Regions from separate parts of the Paenibacillus sp. OAE614 genome, predicted to be linked through region 3. Evidence: riboswitches for the same ligand, from Rfam matches in the RefSeq annotation. Region 3 holds a riboswitch; each other region holds the start of a gene.
What was found. Region 3 has a riboswitch for cyclic di-AMP ahead of ABIE48_RS14910 (APC family permease). Riboswitches for the same ligand answer to the same signal wherever they lie in the genome.
Positions count from the first base shown of each region.

Region 1: linked by a shared signal. The riboswitch ahead of ABIE48_RS18430 (3D domain-containing protein) and the one ahead of ABIE48_RS14910 (APC family permease) in region 3 are both predicted to bind cyclic di-AMP.
Region 2: linked by a shared signal. The riboswitch ahead of ABIE48_RS05510 (alpha/beta fold hydrolase) and the one ahead of ABIE48_RS14910 (APC family permease) in region 3 are both predicted to bind cyclic di-AMP.

Region 1 is NZ_JBEPOD010000001.1:4,021,615-4,027,770, reverse strand. It holds gene ABIE48_RS18440 (amino acid ABC transporter permease) at 1-136, shown strand, start outside; gene ABIE48_RS18435 (amino acid ABC transporter ATP-binding protein) at 123-845, shown strand; cyclic di-AMP (ydaO/yuaA leader) riboswitch at 1,084-1,236, shown strand; gene ABIE48_RS18430 (3D domain-containing protein) at 1,240-1,899, shown strand; gene ABIE48_RS18425 (polysaccharide deacetylase family protein) at 1,972-2,814, opposite strand; gene ABIE48_RS18420 (NADH:flavin oxidoreductase/NADH oxidase) at 3,085-4,107, shown strand; gene ABIE48_RS18415 (PspA/IM30 family protein) at 4,352-5,020, shown strand; gene ABIE48_RS18410 (DUF350 domain-containing protein) at 5,131-5,535, shown strand; gene ABIE48_RS18405 (DUF4178 domain-containing protein) at 5,585-6,091, shown strand; gene ABIE48_RS18400 (DUF4247 domain-containing protein) at 6,106-6,156, shown strand, end outside.
Region 2 is NZ_JBEPOD010000001.1:1,091,750-1,097,905, forward strand. It holds gene ABIE48_RS05500 (MATE family efflux transporter) at 1-1,128, shown strand, start outside; gene ABIE48_RS05505 (hypothetical protein) at 1,169-1,798, opposite strand; cyclic di-AMP (ydaO/yuaA leader) riboswitch at 2,283-2,470, shown strand; cyclic di-AMP (ydaO/yuaA leader) riboswitch at 2,558-2,722, shown strand; gene ABIE48_RS05510 (alpha/beta fold hydrolase) at 2,906-3,721, shown strand; gene ABIE48_RS05515 (SDR family NAD(P)-dependent oxidoreductase) at 3,884-4,729, opposite strand; gene csaA (chaperone CsaA) at 5,008-5,337, shown strand; gene ABIE48_RS05525 (DinB family protein) at 5,368-5,880, shown strand; gene ABIE48_RS05530 (LysR family transcriptional regulator) at 5,938-6,156, opposite strand, start outside.
Region 3 is NZ_JBEPOD010000001.1:3,241,782-3,247,937, forward strand. It holds gene ABIE48_RS14900 (hypothetical protein) at 1-229, shown strand, start outside; gene ABIE48_RS14905 (phosphotransferase enzyme family protein) at 373-1,404, shown strand; cyclic di-AMP (ydaO/yuaA leader) riboswitch at 1,609-1,772, shown strand; gene ABIE48_RS14910 (APC family permease) at 1,908-3,731, shown strand; gene ABIE48_RS14915 (glycoside hydrolase family 3 N-terminal domain-containing protein) at 4,006-6,156, shown strand, end outside.

The DNA.
Region 1 (6,156 bases), 780 kb from region 3:
GGCTATCCAAGGGATTACGTATGATTACCTCAGTCCGCTGCTGGTCATTGCAGCCATCTACTTCATTATGACGTTTACCTTATCCAAGCTGCTGGGGGCATTTGAAAGGAGGCTGAATACCGATGATCAGCGTTAAAGATTTGCGCAAATCGTTCGGCAAGCTGGAGATTCTGAAAGGGATCGACATCGACATCGCCAAAGGCGAGGTCGTCGTCGTGATCGGCCCCAGCGGCTCGGGAAAAAGTACCTTTCTCCGCTGTTTGAATCTGCTCGAAACCCCGACAGGGGGGCAGATCACGTTTGAAGGCGAGCCGATTACGGACAAACGCCATAACATCAATGCCACACGCGAAAAAATGGGCATGGTGTTCCAGCATTTCAATCTGTTCCCGCATAAATCGGTGCTGCAGAACCTCATGCTGGCCCCGGTTAAGGTGAAAAAGCAGCCGCCGGCCGAGGCGGAACGCATTGCCCTCGACCTGCTGCGCACGGTCGGATTATCCGACAAGAGGGATGCATATCCGTCCCAGCTGTCAGGCGGGCAGAAGCAGCGGATTGCCATCGCGCGGGCGCTGGCCATGCAGCCCCACGTCATGCTCTTTGACGAGCCGACTTCGGCGCTGGACCCGGAAATGGTCGGCGAGGTGCTGGAGGTCATGAAGAAGCTCGCAGAGGGAGGCATGACGATGGTCATCGTAACCCATGAAATGGGGTTTGCCCGGGAAGTCGGCGACCGGATCGTCTTTATGGACGGCGGACAAATCGTCGAGCAGGGGACGCCTGCAGAAGTATTTGGTAACCCGCAAAACAGCCGCACGAAAGATTTTCTGAGCAAGGTCCTTTGACAAAGAGCCTGCATCTACAAATGATAAAGCCCTGGACGAGAATATTACTCATCCAGGGCTTTTTATGTACCTTTTCATGAATAAATTGTTAAAATGAATGAAGATGTTGTAACTTTTTTAAAAGGAATTGAGCCGTTACTCCCTTGCTTAAGTCAGCTAACAACTCTAAATAAAGCCTGATAATTCAAGGGTTTTGGATTGGTAACATTTTCATGCGCACAGGTTACAAAATTGTGATATATTTGTTGAGCCGAAACTTTTAAGGTAAAGTGCGGGGGATGTAATTTGTGTACATAGTACGCTTGGGGTGAATCGCACCAACAGGGCGTAGGGTTGTCTCCTCAATCCGAATCCGACAGCTAACTTCGCAGGCATCACGACTTAAGGAGGAACCATGAAAAGATTTAAAGGAATCAAGACACTTGCAGCCATCATCGGCATTTCTCTGGCGGTACAAGCGGTACCCACGTTTGCGGACTCGGTCCATGTAGCGAAGGATGGAGACACCTTCTATACACTATCTAAACAATATGGTGTTAATTTGAATCAGCTAATGAATGCAAATCCGAACGTAGAAGCAACCAATATTTATCCAGGCCTGAAATTAAATGTTCCCGGAGCAAGCACAGCCAAGGCATTTGCCGCAGAGGACAGCGGCTCCATCATCACGGCAGCTTCCTTGAACGTCAATGGCGATGACAAAGTTGTGGAAGCATGGGGTAAAACCTTCAATTACTCCAAAACACTCGACGTCCGAGCTACGGCTTATTCTTCTGCCGCTAGCGAAAACGGCAAGTGGGGCGCAGTGGACTACTTCGGCAACCCGCTGAAGCTGGGAACGATCGCGGTTGACCCTTCCGTTATCCCGTTGGGAACGAAAGTGCTCGTTACCGGTCACAGCTTCCAAGGCCTTCCGAAGAAAGCCTTCGTAGCGACAGCTAAGGATACCGGCAGCGCGATTAAGGGTAAACGCATCGACATTTTCGTGCCGGGCAGCCCGGAAAGCGTTAGTGCCTTCGGGTTCCAGGACGTTGAGCTGTTTTTCATTAAATAGTCAATGCTATTCATAATAACACGGAAAAACCGGCTTTTGTACTCAAGCCGGTTTTTTTGTACGCTCAGCGCGTTACTTGTCTTTTGGAACGTGAAGTAACCTCGGCAGCGTGACAAATGAATAGCCTTTATTTTTCAAGGTCCGAATAATGTCCGGAAGGGCATCGATCGTACCACTGAGGTTGGACGTGGTTCCACCTCCCGCATGCTGAAGAATGATCGAGCCTTGCCCAACGGTGGACAGCACGTTGCGCTTGACCGCCTCCTTGCCGATTCCTTTCCAATCCAGCGAATCGACGTTCCAGTTTACGATTTTGTAGCCCTGCTGTTTGGCCCAGCGTAGTTGGCGTTCCGTGATGTCTCCATAAGGCGGCCTGATCAGCTTGGGCTTATAGCCGACGATGCCGTAAAGCGTGTTCTCCGTCCGCTTAATCTCGGCTACATATTCGTCCATCTCCAATTTGTGAAACACCGGATGATTATAGGAGTGGTTTCCGATCACATGTCCTTCACGGACGATGCGCTCGACCAGCTCGGGATGCTTCTTCGCCCGGCTGCCCATCACAAAAAAGGTGGCTTTAATATGATGGGCTTTGAGCACATCCAGGATCTGAGGAGTAAACCTGGGATCCGGCACGTCATCAAAGGTTAGGGCTACCTCTTTGACGCGCGGACCGTGAATTTTGAACGTTTCGGGATATTTTTTGATCAGCTGGCCGAGCGTAAGGATCTGCTGTTCCTTCCGCTTTTCTTTCGCCTCCCGGCTGCTGGTTTCCCGTGCAGGTTCGGAACCTGACGGATGTTCCGGGGGTTCACCGCCTTGAGCGGCGGCTGCCGGCCACCCGGACTGCCAAGGACAGATCAACAACAAGATCAGCAGGGAAGACAGCAATGTGCATAACAGCTTCTTTTTCATCCGTCTCGACTCCTTTCCACCGCGGACAAACAGCGAAAACATGATTATCCTTGTTATGTCCATAAGTTGATGCAATTATGTTGCTTTTAATCAGATGATGGGCCACATTTTCATATCGTTCGGCAAAGCGTGTATAATAGAACTGATGGATTACGGTCGCTGCACGTTGGCCGTAACCGCGAGGTATGGACATGAGCGGCGGCGCTGCAATCATATAACCCTGTTGTCATATAGGCTTAATCACATACACCATAAAGGAGACACGAAGCAATGGCAGATCTATTTACACCTTATGTACTTAAAGGATTATCTCTGAAAAACCGGATTGTTATGCCTCCGATGTGCCAATATTCGGTACAGGCTGAGGACGGGATCCCTAACAATTGGCATTATGTCCATTATGTATCCCGCGCAGTCGGCGGAGCCGGATTGATTATCGTAGAGATGACGGGGGTTCACCCCGACGGACGGATTACGAACCGAGATACGGGAATATGGGATGACGGGCAGATCCCTGCTTACCGCAAAATCGTCGACGAAGTGCACGCCTATGGCGCAAGGATCGGCATCCAGCTGGGCCATGCCGGCCGCAAGGCGGAGGACGCGAACCCGCCTGTAGCTCCATCGGCCATCCGTTTTGACGAGAAATATAAAATTCCGAGAGCTTTGTCCACCGAAGAGGCCCAGAGTTTGGTTACCGCCTATGGGGAAGCGGCCCGGCGCGCGGTGGAAGCCGGCTTTGATACCGTGGAGATACACGGCGCTCACGGCTATTTAATCCATCAGTTCCATTCTCCGCTGACCAACCGAAGAGACGATGCGTATGGAAAAGACCTGGCTTTGTTCGGAGAAGAAGTCGTTAAAGCCGTCAAGAAGGCGGTCCCTGAAGACATGCCTGTTCTGATGAGAGTGTCTGCCAAGGAGTACGTGGACGGCGGTTATGACGTCGATTACTGCGCGGAAATCTGCCAACGATACCGGGATGCGGGCGTGGACGTATTTCATATTTCCTCCGGCGGTGAAGGTCATATCGGATCGAACGGCGGACCGAAGGCCGGCTCGGGGTACCAGGTGGAATTGGCGGAGCAAATGAAGGCAAAGCTGGATGTGCCGGTAATCGCTGTCGGCCGCTTGGAAAATTACGAGGAAGCGCAGCAGGTGGTGCTGGAAGGAAAGGCGGATCTGGTCGCAGTCGGCAGAGGCATGCTGAAGGATCCTTACTGGGCGCTCCATGCTGCCCAAGAGCTGAACGGAGAACAGAAAATCCCGAAACAGTATTTGCGCGCTTTTTAACGAGGCATTGCGGAAATGAAGCTAATCAAGCATTCACAACAAAACGCTGGAGTCAGATCGGTCGGATCGGCTCCCGCGTTTTTTAAACGGTAAACATAGCCTTGAATGAAGGCTCGTTTCTGCTATATTATGGAAGATGAACAAAGCCGAAAAAAATTTTGGCGATTTTTGAAACGGTCCTAAAACTGCTGCGTAAAAGAGTATCAAGAAGAACACATTAACCTTTCAGGAGGAACAAGAAACCATGGCTATTTTCAAAAGACTGCGCGATTTAACAATGTCCAATATTAATGCGATTATCGATAAGGCAGAAGACCCGATCAAGATGACGGATCAGTATATCCGCGATATGACCGAAGATTTGGAAGATGCGGAGAAGGCTGTAGCCGCTCAAATCGCCATCGAGAAAAAATTCAAGCAGCTGTACGAAGAGCAGCAGGCGCTCGTTGAGAAGCGTACCCAGCAGGCACACACCGCAGCCCAGGCACAGAACGTTGAGCTGGCCCGCCGTGCGCTGGAAGAGAAAAAATCGGCTGAGCAGAAAATGAACGAATACAAAGCAAGCTACGACCAGAACAAGGCTTCGGCCGACAATCTCCGTGCCAAGCTTGAGGAAATGCGCAAGCAGCTCACCGAAATGAAGAACAAAAGAGAGACGCTGGTAGCCCGCTACAATGCGGCCAAAGCGCAAACCGAAATCAACAAGGCGATGAACGGCTTCAGCACCGATTCTGCGACGAACGGCATGAAGCGGATGGAAGAGAAGATGCTGCAGATGGAGGCGCAAGCCGAGGCCAGCAACGAAATGTCCGCCAAAGGAAAATCGCTCGACGATGAGTTCGAACAGCTCGGCAAGGACAAAGAAGTTGAAGATGAGCTGGCAGCGCTCATGAAGCAGTACGAGAACAAATAATCTGCCATAAACCGGGTATGATGAATAGCGAAGGGGAACATTTGTCATATTTCTCCTTCGCTTTTATTATGTATGAGTGAGACGTTGAGAAGATGTGGAGGCTAAGGTAGATGGATTTTAATATCATTAAAGGGATTCTGGTATGGACAGGTTCCGGGGCGATCCTGCTCTTTATTTTGATGTTTGTGGATTCGCTGTTTACCAAGTACAAAGATTTTGAAGAAGTGAAGGCGGGCAACATGGCGGTCACCTCGCGCCTGGTCATCAAGCTGCTGTCCCAGGGTTACATTCTGTCCGTTTCGATTCGGACCTCGAATAACCTGCTGGAAGCGCTGGTTGTATCGATCGTCTCCTTCTTGATCTTACTCGTGCTGGAAGCGATCGTGCGCGTCTTGATGAGATGGTGGGCAAAGCTTGATCTGGATACAGGTACACAGCAGGGCAAAGTGGGTTACGGCCTGTTTGCCGGTACGATCCATTTGGTGGGCGCCCTCATCATTACCGCCTGCCTGTAGCACGACCCCAATATATATTAAAGTTTGATTACCTAAGGAGTTATAGCATATGAGTGTATTTAAAAGAATCGGCAACCTGTTTGCCAAGCCGGAACCGCCGAAACCGGAGAAAAGCATGCTGGCGCTGATGCCGGGAGATATTTGCGAGGTATCGCTGGTCACGTACGAAGTCATCGGACGGGTGCACAACCGGGGAAGAAACGCCGTTCTGCTCACGCTCCGGGACGGGAACACGATCGCTTACCTTCATATTGAAGAGCGCGAGACCGTGGAGTATGAATTGTACGCTCCCATCGACGGCCGGCTTGATAACCCTGCCGAAGTACCAACCGAAATCGAACTGGACGACCGGGTTTACTATATGGAAGAAGAATACATCGGTCATGTGTTGATTCAAGGCAAAACCCCGTTTACGCAAGGGGGAGAGCAGCATGTATGGCAGTACCAATCCGACGATTATCATCTGCTGCGGATCGAGTGGCAGAACGGACGCTTTATGCTGTATGAAGGAGAGAAAGTAATCCCAGGTGATGTGAAAGTCATCCGGGCCAATTAGAGGTGGGGCACATGATGGGTAAGAAGAGAAGCAGGTTTCTCGGCCTGAAGCTTCTGCTTGTCGCC
Region 2 (6,156 bases), 2.2 Mb from region 3:
AGGCAGCATGAAATCGGCCGGCTGGCCGGGTCCTCGCTGGCGCTGAACTTCCTGTTCGGCCTGGTCGTGAGCGTCATCGTCATGATGCTCAGCGGGCCGCTGCTGCGGATATTCGACCTCGATCCTTCTCTGTTCGGGCAGGCGGAGAAGTATTTGCTCATCGCCGGGGGCGCCCTGGTCATTCAGGCGCTGTTGACCGCCGTCACGACCATGATCCAGTCTCATGGATTAACCCGGCAGACGATGGTCGTCACGATCGGCATGAACGTGCTGAATATTTTCGGCAATTACCTGTTTATTTACGGCCCCGGAGGCTTTCCGAAGCTGGGCGTCGTCGGGGTGGCGATATCCACCGCCTTTGCCCAGTGCGTCGGTCTGGCCGTCAATCTGGTGCTGCTCCGCAAGGCGGCGGGCGTCTACATCCGCTGGAACGACCTGTTCGTGTGGAGCCGTGAGCATATCGGGAAGGTGCTACGCGTCGGCGTGCCGTCCTCGGCCGTGTCCTTGTCGTACTCCGCCAACCAGTTTGTGACCACGGCCTTTATTTCGTCGCTTGGGGCCAGCGTGCTGGCAACGAAAATTTACACGCAGAACATCATGTTCTTCGTCATGATTCTGGCCGTCTCGCTGGGCCGGGGCGGGCAGATCATCGTCGGGCAGCTGGTCGGCGCGGGCCAGAGGGAAGAGGCCTACAAGCAGGTGATCCGGAATCTGATCCGCAGCGAGCTGATCACGCTGGCGGCCGTCGCCGTGCTGATGCTGTTCCGGCAGCCGCTGATGAAGCTGTTCACGACCGACCCGGACATTATCGCGATGGGAGCGGCCTTGCTGCTGCTGAGCTTTCTGCTGGAGCCGGGGCGCAACTTCAACGTCATCCTGGAACGGTCGCTGCAGGCCGCCGGCGACGCCCGGTCCGCCATGGTCGTGTCCATCACGGTGACCTGGCTCTTCAGCGTGCCGCTGACGTACCTACTCGGCATTTATTGGGGATACGGCCTGTACGGCATCTGGGCGGCTTTTATCGCCGACGAATGGCTGCGGGGCATCCTGCTCTGGGTCCGCTGGAGGAGCAAGGCCTGGCAGCGAAAAGCGCTGGTGCAGCTTCGCAGCGAGGAGCAGGCGCTGTAGCCGCCCGCGCAGGCAGCACAAAAGAACCGCCACTCGGGGATTATCCGGGGTGGCGGTTCTTTGTGCCGGTGCCGAACAGGGACAGATATGCCGAGGAGCGGCGGATCAAGGCGCGGGTATCCGTCGGGAACTCCCGGCCGAGCAGCGGGAGGCGGTTGACGGGAGCTTTCGCCTGGACTTCCGTATCAAGGTCAGCCGTCAGGCCGGAGATCGCAAGCGACGTTCCTCCCCCGATGCGCAGCGATGCTGCGGCTCCTTCGGCGTAAGCCGTACGGTTCAGCTCGAGAAGGCCGGCATCAAGGGATCTTCCTATGTGTTCGGCTGTTGTGCGCGCGGTATGCTGCTCCAGGCGTGATCTGACATCAAGCAGCGCCATCAGCGCGAGCGGGTACTGATTGTGGTCCGGATGCTTCAGAATGTGCATGGCCGTCGCGGTGATGGCCTCTTCCAGCGTCAGGCCGCAAATATAGCGCAGGCGGCAGCCCCACCGTACCAGATCGAAGGCTTGCTTGCCTGAGCACAGCAGACCCTCGGCAAGCCCTTCCTCTCCGGAGTAAGGCAGCTTTAAAATGCCGATCCGGCAGTTTTCCAGCCAGCCCAGGCTGTGGTGCTGGTACCTTGGAAGAACGATTTCAAACAGTTCGATGGTGGGAATCAAAGCCCGGTTCATCGTGACATCCTCCTTGACCGTGATTTCATGGTTACTCCCTGCCGTCTTGTTCCGGATCGTCACGGCCAGTAGGGTTCTATACATGTGTCCGATTGGTAAACTATCCGAATCATACGTCCAAGGGATATCTTTGGCAAGAAGACGAGGCGGATTTTTTTAGATCAAAACCAGCATCTTTCCAGTGCAAAGTCCAAAATTCCGGCAAAAAGCCGCTTTTTTTCAGCCTAGCGGCTTCAGCCCTATTCCGGCACTATTTTCCGATCCAATGGGCGGGTTCAGCCATTTGAATGGCTTCCCGCCTTCAGTTATCCAGCAAAGCTAAGGAAAGCGGTAGGAAAGGCCGTAAAACAATGATTCCTACGGATTAGGACCCGTTTTCCCATCAGATCCCCAAATAAAGCAGGGAATCGTATCGTTTCCCTGCTTTACAGTTCGCCGTCCCAGGCGTATATTCATTTCATCATCCAATAGAGTAAGATTTGCGACTTGATGAACGCTGAATTTTCCGATGAAAAGCGGGGGAACCAATCGCAGTCCTCGTCCCACGGAGCTTTATGCTGGGGCTTGCGGCTTGCAGGGGTGAATCGGAGGCAGGATAACGCCTGTTTCCGTAGGGCTACTCTCACGGCCCGAATCCGTCAGCTAACCTCGTAAGCGTAGTTGAGAGCGGAGGAAACTGTGATTTGACGCATCAACACAGGGTATCTGCTCTGTGTTTTTCTGTGCGCTCATTTTGAAGGATGAAACGTGTACATGGAATATGTCTATTCGCTGAATTTCCGCCGGAGGGCGGAAAGCGGGGGAACCGGTCGTGTCTGCAGCATCCGCTGCGGCCATATGGGGTGAATCTCGAAAGTGATGAGTAGGGCTACTCTTTGGCCCGAATCCGTCAGCTAACCACGCAAGCGTGTTAAGAGAGGCAGCTGTTATTCATGCAGATGGCAAGGCTTATTCAGCCTTGGATTTGGAAGCATGGAAGAGTGTCCTCTTTCCGGTGCTTCTTTTTTGTTGTTTAAAAAAGGAGAAGCATTGATTCCCAAGCGGGCGGCGCCCGCAATTTTGTACAAATAGAGAAAACAGGTTATGTGGGAGAGAGGAGAACATGAAGTGCCCCAGATACAAGTAAACGGAACCACGTTATATTATGAAATTCACGGCAGCGGCACGCCCATCGTGTTCATTCACGGGCATTTGTCGTCCCATCATATGTTTGAGCCCCAGGTCGAATATTTCAGCAAGCGGGCGAAGGTAATCGTGCTGGACCTCCGCGGTTACGGCAATTCGGGGAAGCTTGACGTGGAGGTCGGGCACATTATGGAAACCCAATGCAGCGATCTGTGCGAGCTGCTCAATAAGCTGCATATTTCGCAGGCGACGCTGGTCGGCTGTTCCAGCGGAAGCGTGCTCGCCCAGACGTTTGCCGCCCTTCATCCGGACCGGGTCAGCGCTCTGGTGCTCGTAGACAGCTACTTCGCGGGATGCTTCGGGAAAAAGAACCATTTGCTGAATATTTGCGAGGCGTGCAGTTGGCTGTCTTATTATTTGCCTGCGGAGTTTTTCCTCCGGTCGCTGCGGGTGACGTATAACCGGTGGAGACCGGTCTACAGCATCCTGCGCAAGGAGCTGTACCACAAGCGGCCGACAGAGTCGATCAAGCAGCGCATGGAGCTGCTGCGTATGGAGATGCCCGCCAATTTGGCGCGGCTGCCGATGCCTGTACTGTGCGTCGCAGGCAGCCAAAGCGAGTGGTTCGTCAAGCAAATGCAGCGGGCGGCCACCCTGTTCCGGCATGTGCAGCTGGCGACGATCGAGGATGCGATGTATCCGACCCATTTGTGCCAGCCCCATGCATTCAACCGCATGCTGCTGAACTTTTTGATGGACCAGCATATTTACCGGACTCGGGAAGCCTATGGAGGATAGCCCGCGGTCATGGGATTTGCCTCCTGGAAAGAAAATCGCATCTTGAATCGCACTGGCCTTCACTCAAACGATCTACTCGCTGTATTAGGTAGCAAGTTAACCGCCCGATAAGAAGGCGGTTAACTCAGCTCTAGCGAGTATTCGTTTTTTCAATGAGACAGATTATATTAAAAAGGGTGGGATGAACCGTCCATCAATATCGGTGAATCCGTATTCCTGGGCAAGATCACCAACTTGTAGTACCAGTCCGTTTTTCAGTTTCACTTCATCATCCCCAGCTAGGGCTGACACCGCTCGCCCTACGTAGTACGGCGACTCCGTGTGTTTCAAAGCTTCAACCTCTTTCCAATGATCTTCATCTGTACCGAAGTTCCTTAATACCAGTTCTGTTCTCATCCAGCCAGGGGAGACCGCTACCACGGTTATTTCAGTGCTTTTGAGATCATGAGCTAATCCGAGCACTGAGCGGTTAATTGCATTCTTGGCGAGGTCGTAATAGAAAGTTCCTAAATACTTATCCTGATCCTGAAATGTGGTATGTACGATCAATCCAGAATCAGCTTCCAGCATAAGCGGGATCGCATAATGGTTTGTCGCTATTTGTGGGCGTACTCCATTCTGAAACATAGCATCCCACATGTTCAGCGGATATTCCCAGAATGGTCCGGATTGTAAATTCACTTCCAAGTCATGCAGTCCCCAGACATTATTCACTAGGATATGGAGCCGTCCTTGTTCCTGTCGGATTCTCTCGATCAAAGCTTGTGTATCCTCATCACGGGTATGATCGCAACGACATGCGTACGCCTCTCCTCCATGACTTCGAATCTCCTCCACAGTTTCATCGATGCTGCCTGGAAAACCGTGTGTAGTCGTACCTCGTAAACTTCTTCCGGATACATAAACTACTGCTCCGGCTTTCCCAAGCTCAACGGCAATCCCACGTCCTGCCCCCCGGCTTCCTCCGGTGACGAGAGCGATTTTCCCAGCGAGTCTCTTCAAGTTCATCTACTCCTTCACAGTTATTTATTTCATCATACTAAAGTAAAACGTCATTAACTGTCGTATTTGAGGATGAACGATTGATTTTTGCAATAATTGAAAAGGCACGCTTGAGAGTTAGGCATATGGCTAATTTCTTATTTGCGGCTATATCGATAAAATACGTTATGGGAATCTGGGCTGCGGTGTGCAGCCTTTTTTTAGGTTGGTGAAAGTGCTTGTGCCATTGACAGGCAGGGATATAATGGAGAGATATAATCATGGCATAAGAAGGAGGAAAAGTTGTGGCAACCATCGAAGATTTGATGAAGCTGGACATCCGCATCGGAACGGTGGTCAAGGCGGAGCCTTTTCCGGAGGCACGCAAGCCGGCGATCAAGCTGAGCATTGATTTCGGGGAGCTTGGAGTCAAGCGTTCCTCGGCCCAGATTACGAGAAGGTATACCCCCGAGCAGCTGGTCGGCCGCCAGGTGGCCGCCGTCGTAAATTTTCCCGTGCGACGGATTGCCGGATATAAATCGGAAGTGCTCGTTCTTGGCGGAGTTCCGGAAGAGGGCGATGTGGTGCTGCTGGCCCCTGATGTGCCTGTCGGCAACGGCACGCCCATTGCTTGAACATTTTACAAAACGAAAGGATGGATACCGATGATTCTGCGCCCAACGAAGGAAGACTACAACGAAGGTTTCGCCAAGTATGTCTCTCTCGTACCTGAGGGGAACCTCGAGGAGATTCTGAACGGGTCTCTGAACCGGACGACCGCGTTTTATTCTGCACTGACGGAAGAAAAGGGGAACTACCGCTATGCGCCCGGCAAATGGAGCTTGAAAGAAGTGCTTGGCCATATCACGGATAATGAGCGCATCATGTGCTACAGGCTGCTCCGCATCGCCAGGGGGGACACCACGCCTTTGACCGGCTATGACGAGGAAGTGCTGATGGAAGGCGCAGTCTTCGACCGATTCTCCATCGCCGAGCTTCTCGAGGATTTCGCCGCCGTTCGCCGCTCCACGCTGACGCTGCTGCGGAGCATTCCGGACGAGGCCTGGACCCGCAGAGGTGTCGTGAACGGTTATGAATCTACCGCGGCCGCTTGGGCGTATATTCTGACCGGCCATGAAATCCACCATTATAACGTGATCCAGGAAAGATACATATAACCTCTTGCGGCCGTCAAAATTTGACCGATTGCAGTCATGCTGAGCGCCCCGGCCACGCTATGATTTGAGGCGCTCCTCGGCAAGATGAATAAAAGCCTGCGCGGCATGGCCCAAATATTTATCCGCCCGGTAAATGATGCTCATTTCCCTGTAGGGCGGATCATCATGGATGGGGAGGAACCGCAGCTTCGGATCGCCGATGGCTTCGACGAGCGTAGGCGTCTGAACGGTAACCCCCATGTTTTCCCTGACAAATCGGAAGAGCGAAGGGTTGGA
Region 3 (6,156 bases):
GGCGGTGGAAGAGTTGAACTTGCAGTGGGTCGCACTTTTTCAGGACGGTACGGACGTGGAGTCCGAGGACATCCCGGCTGTCTTGGGCGAAGTGTCCCAGCTTAAAGAATGGGCGCGAAGCCACATGCATGGGGACGACCTCGACCACATGTTACGCAGGCTCGAGCTGCTCGAGACGGAACTGCCGAAAGCGTACAGGCGCGGCGGAGCGGTTGTCTACATCGGTTAACATTGCCTGTTAACATCGGTGTATGAATGAAAGATTGTTTTAGTCTCATAAGAGGTGAGTGCGTTCAAGTCCGGGTTACACAGACACCGGGCTTGATTGCTTTTATCCGCGGTACGTGATGAAAAGGGAAAGGGGAGAGCGAAGTGAGGCACTCTTATCGAATGGACGAAGGGGCTTTTGTGCATCACTTGAACGAAGCTTATGGAATCGCTGCCCGGAGGCTTATTTTTATCCCTTATGGGGATTCGGCCTATTCTTACCGGGTGGAGGGAGAAAACGGGACGCGATACTATCTGAAACTGTTTGACCATAGCAATGACAGCCACCGCCAAGGCATCCTTCGGTGCAGCTGTTATGTGCCGTTTATGTGGGAATTGCATCAGACCGGCCACTTTGTGGAGCTGCCCTGTCCGCTCCGAACCTTAAGCGGTGCTTTTCTGCTTTCCCTTCCTGATTGCACAGCGGTGCTGTTTCAATTTATCGAAGGAGAAACCTGGGCTGAGGCTTACCCTTTTTCCAAGCATAACTTGGAGCGTGTTGGACGGCTGGCGGCGCGGATTCGGCAGTTGACTCCCTTTACTGCCACATCCGGCCTTTCGAGTGAAACGTATCACGTCTCCTTTTCCGAACATTTGATCCAATGCCTGAAGCAGCTTGAGCATCTTCAGCCCGGTGCAAGTCCCGCTAGCCAGCTGCTGCGTGAGCTTGTCATCCCTCAGCAAACGCGCATAACCGAGCTGCTGCACCAGATAATGGGTATTCGTGAGCGTCTCTTGCTTGATCCAGCCCCCAATGTGCTCTGCCACGGTGATCTGTGGGGAGGGAATCTAATGGAGACCGCGGACGGAAGGCTGATCGTCCTGGACTGGGAAGCGGCTATGCTTGCGCCACCAGAGCTGGATATCGTGGGGTATATCGGGGACGGACTGGGTCATTTCCTCACAGGGTATGAGCAGGAACTAGGACAACAGATGGAGCTGAACCCGGATTTGCTGCGTTATTATGCATACCGCCATCATTTGAGAAACCTGACCCATTGGTGCATGAATATTTTGCAGCGTGACCTGGAACCGGACCAGCTGGATAACGACATCGAAATGGTCCGGCATCACTGCTTGAACCGACTGGATACCGTAGAGGCTTCGCTGAGGAATGCGGCGGATCGAAATATATAGAGCCCGATATGATTTTAATAGCGTAAACAAGCGATAAGCACAGCTACAGCCAGAAATTAATAGATTGCCGCCATTGTAAGCGTTGACATGGAGTTCTTTTGAATTTTTTCATACGTATCTCAAACCGTTTGCTTCTTTACAGCAGGCATCTGGAAGGAGTAAGATTCAATTCGTAATCGTGAACTTGTGAACCTGAAACGTAATACTCCTTGATCGCTGAATTCTGAAATCAGGAGCGGGGGAACCAAAGGGAGGAAGTTAAGCCTTCGTCCCAGGGGTGAATCACTTGATGTTCATTTATTGAGTGTAGGGATACTTTCGGTCCCGAATCCGTCAGCTAACCTCGTAAGCGTTATGAAAGAGGGATTTGTCGTGCGCGTAAAGCCACGGGAAGGTCCAGCTTTCCTGCGGCTTTTTTTGTTGTGCCCAAAAAGGGTTGAGCACGTGTCTAACGGGTACATCATGAGCATTTCAACTCTAACACTGGCGGTGACAAACATTTTATGGCAGCATTGAAAAGACTTTTGATCGGACGGCCGCTGAAGTCTACCGAATTGGGAGAACAAAAACTGAATAAGAAAAAAGCTTTGGCCATTCTATCCTCCGATGCGCTGTCGTCCGTAGCGTATGGGCCGGAGCAAATTTTGCTGGTTCTGGTCACGGTCAGCACGGCGGCGTTCTGGTATTCGATACCTATCGGAATCGGCGTACTGATTTTGCTGGCTGCACTCATTTTATCCTACCGGCAGATCATCTTCGCTTATCCGCATGGCGGCGGCGCTTACGTCGTCTCCAAACAGAATCTGGGAATCTATCCCGGGCTGGTGGCCGGCGGATCGCTGCTGGTAGATTACATTTTGACTGTTGCGGTCAGCGTTTCGGCGGGCACGGACGCGCTGACTTCGGCGTTTCCGGCGCTGCATGAGCATACGGTGGGGATTGCCGTCACCTTCGTCATCCTCATTACGCTGCTGAATTTGCGGGGCGTCACTGAGTCCGCCTCCATCCTGGCTTATCCGGTGTATCTGTTCGCCTTCGCGCTGTTCATTTTGATCGGCGTTGGTATGTACAACATCGTGACCGGTCACGTTTCACCGCATTTGCATACGCCGGTCGGGACGCCGGTGGCGGGAATCAGCCTGTTCCTGCTCTTAAAAGCTTTTGCCTCGGGCAGCTCCGCCCTAACCGGGGTCGAAGCGATCTCGAACGCCATCCCGAACTTCAAAGATCCGGCCCCGAACAATGCGGCCAAAACCTTGATGGCAATGGGGATTCTGCTGGCTGTACTCTTCTCGGGCATCGTATTTCTTGCTTATTATTTGGGCATATCCCCGAATCCCCAGGAGACGGTCGTATCCCAGATTGCCAATCAGACGTTCGGACGGAATTTTATGTACTTTTTTATCCAGGGCACGACGGCACTCATCTTGATCCTGGCGGCCAATACCGGATATTCGGCGTTTCCGCTGCTGGCGGTCAATTTAGCCAAAGACCGGTTTATTCCCCGGATGTTTACCGTCCGCGGTGACCGTTTAGGCTATTCGAACGGAATCATCATTCTTGGCCTACTATCCATCGTGCTGATCGTCGCCTTCCACGGACAGACGGAACATTTGATCCCACTGTACGCGGTAGGGGTATTTATCCCCTTCACGCTCTCGCAAACGGGAATGATCGTCAAGTGGATCCGGGAAAAACCGCAGGGTTGGGTGACGAAGCTCGTCATCAATACGATCGGCGCGCTGATCAGCTTCACGGTGTCGGTGATGTTCTTTGCAACCAAGTTTGCGCAGATTTGGCCGGTACTGATCTTTTTGCCGCTGATCGTGTATCTGTTCCACCGGATCAAGAAGCATTATGAGGCGGTTGGCGAGCAGCTGCGGCTGTCGACGTGCGAGCCGGCGGTACCGATTGAAGGCAATGTGATCATTCTCCCCGTCTCGGGCATTACGCATGTCGTGGAGCATTCCCTGAATTATGCGAAGTCGCTGGCGGCGGATCAGATCATTGCGGTATATATTCCGTTTGAACGGGAAGAAGAGAACCGGTTTGAGGAAAAATGGCAAAAATGGCGGCCTGACGTGCGCCTTGTGACGCTGCATTCTCCATACCGGAGCATCATTCATCCGCTTAGCAAATTTATCGATACGGTGCACCGGAAAGCCAGCGAATCCAACTACCAGGTCACTGTGATTATTCCACAGTTTATTCCAAAGCGGAGCTGGCACAATCTGCTGCACAACCAGACGAGCTTGATGATCCGAACTTATCTTTTATTCCGCAAAGATGTTGTTGTGACAACGGTACCGTATCATTTAAAAAAATAGCGATGCATATGGTTCAATCCATTCGTAATCAGGCCCCAGCATCTGTGCCGGCGGTCTTTTTTTTGCGTAAAAGCAGCGGATATATATGAAGGGAAAGAGTAATCCCGTGGGAATAATGGCTTGAGCGTAATGACTTATGAGTAAGGGCTTATTTCCTGCAGAGTAGGGGATCCGTATTTTTTCACGATGTGCAGGGTGTCATAGTTTTAACGCAACAAAAATTCATCCATTGCGTCTAATCAACGTATATAGAACAGCAACAGGGGTGGAACAGATGAATGTGAAACTAATAACGATATTCGGTGCCGTACTCGGTTCTGTGCTCGTATGGGCAGGAAGCGCAGCTGCGGAAGAACGGTTTACCGATCTGCAGCACTCGAAGTGGGCGGAAGACGGCATCACCTATATGTCTGAACGGGGAACCGTCGCTGGATACGGTAACGGGAAGTTTATGCCTGAGAGACAAGTCACAAGAGCGCAAGCCGTCACTTTCATGGTGCGGGAACTCTATCCGCAGGAGCTGCAGCAAGAAGCGGGCGGCGGCATGACCTATACAGATGTGCCTAAGAACCATCCTTTTTATCTTGAAATTTCCATTGCCGCAAAACATGGGCTGGCCAGCGGATTTCCTGACAGCACATTCCATCCGGATGCTCCGATGAGCCGTGCTGAAACAGCGGCGTTTCTTACACGGGCCTATTCACTCGTAAAAGGCCAGCAACCCGTAACATTAACGGATACAGCAAAGCATTGGGCGGCAGCGCCTATTCTCATCATGAGCTCCAACGGATTGATCGGCGGATATTCAGATAGCACCTTTCGTCCGGACCGATCTGTGACGCGAGCGGAGTTTGCCGTATTTATGTCACGGGTCATTCGCTTCGAACGTCAAGGAGCCATTCAGGCACAGAATTGGGATAAGCTGATGTCCTACATGACGGTCAGCGAGCAGGTCGGCCAAATGCTCATGCCTGACATCAGGCAATGGAACGGGAAAGTGACGACTACGGTCAATGAAGGGGTCAAACGCAGCATCCATGATCAGGATTTGGGCGGACTTATTCTTTTCGATAAAAATATCGTAGATGCTCGTCAGGTCACCACTCTGACGCATGATCTGCAGATGGAAGCAGGCGACATTCCGCTGTTCCTTGGCATCGACCAGGAAGGCGGGGTCGTTAAACGAATCCCCGGGGGTACGAATCTACCGGGTCAAATGGCGCTGGGCGCAACCGGAGATACAACGCTCGCCGAAGCGGCCGGACGGCTGACCGGGGAGGAGCTAAAAGCGCTCGGGCTTCAGATCAATTTTGCGCCGGTGCTCGACATTAACAGCAATCCGGATAATCCGATTATCGGAATGCGGTCGTTTAGCTCGGATCCGGATTTGGTGACACGACTGGGTCTCGCAGAGATCCAAGGACTGCGGCAATCGGGAGTCATCGCGGCGGTCAAGCATTTTCCAGGCCATGGCGATACGGTAGTAGACTCCCACTTGGGAATGCCGGTGCTTTCGCATGATCGGGAGCGGCTAGATGCCGTTGAGCTCAAACCGTTTCGGTCTGCCATCGATAACGGAGTAGAGATGATCATGACCGCACATATTGCGTTTCCAGCAGTAGACAACGAACACGTCACATCACTTAAGGACGGAAGCAGCGTGCCGATTCCTGCTACGTTATCCAAGAAGGTGCTGACCGGGCTGCTCCGGGGGGAGCTTGGATATAAAGGCGTCATCATTTCCGATGCCTTCACGATGAATGCGATCGCGGAGCATTTTGGCGAAAATCAAGCGGTGGTACGTGCCGTTTCCGCAGGTGTGGATATCATCCTCATGCCGCAAGATCCGGCAGCCGCGCACCAAACGCTGGTGAACGCGGTGAAGAGCGGGGCGATACCGATCGAAACCATCCATTCGTCAGTGAAACGGATTTTGGAGCTGAAAGCAAAATACGGTTTGTTTGACCGCAGCGAAAGCCTTACGCAGCAATTGGCCGCTCTTAATGGTGTCATTGGTTCCGAGAAGCATCGTACAGTGGAGCGGGAAATCGCAGAGCGAGCGGTCACCTTGTTAGCCGGCCGTGACGGTGCGCAGCCGGATTCCATTCGTCAAGGCGATCGGGTTGCGATTGTCGCAGCCGATGAGGAGCAGGCGAAGCAGCTCGAGAGACAGCTGAAGCAAGCCGCAAATAACCTATCGCTTAAAACAGTAACAGCCCTAGTCGGTCAAGGAAAAACGAATGAGGCGCTTCAGGCGGTGGATCAGGCGGATTACGTCATCCTGGCTTCATATCAGTTCCGTAACGTGGCCAGTCAATTTGGCTGGGCCGATGATCAAACGTTGATCGATGAGATGAACAAACGTAACAAGCGTTATACACTGTTATCGCTGGGCAATCCATATGAGACGATCTACATTCAGAAC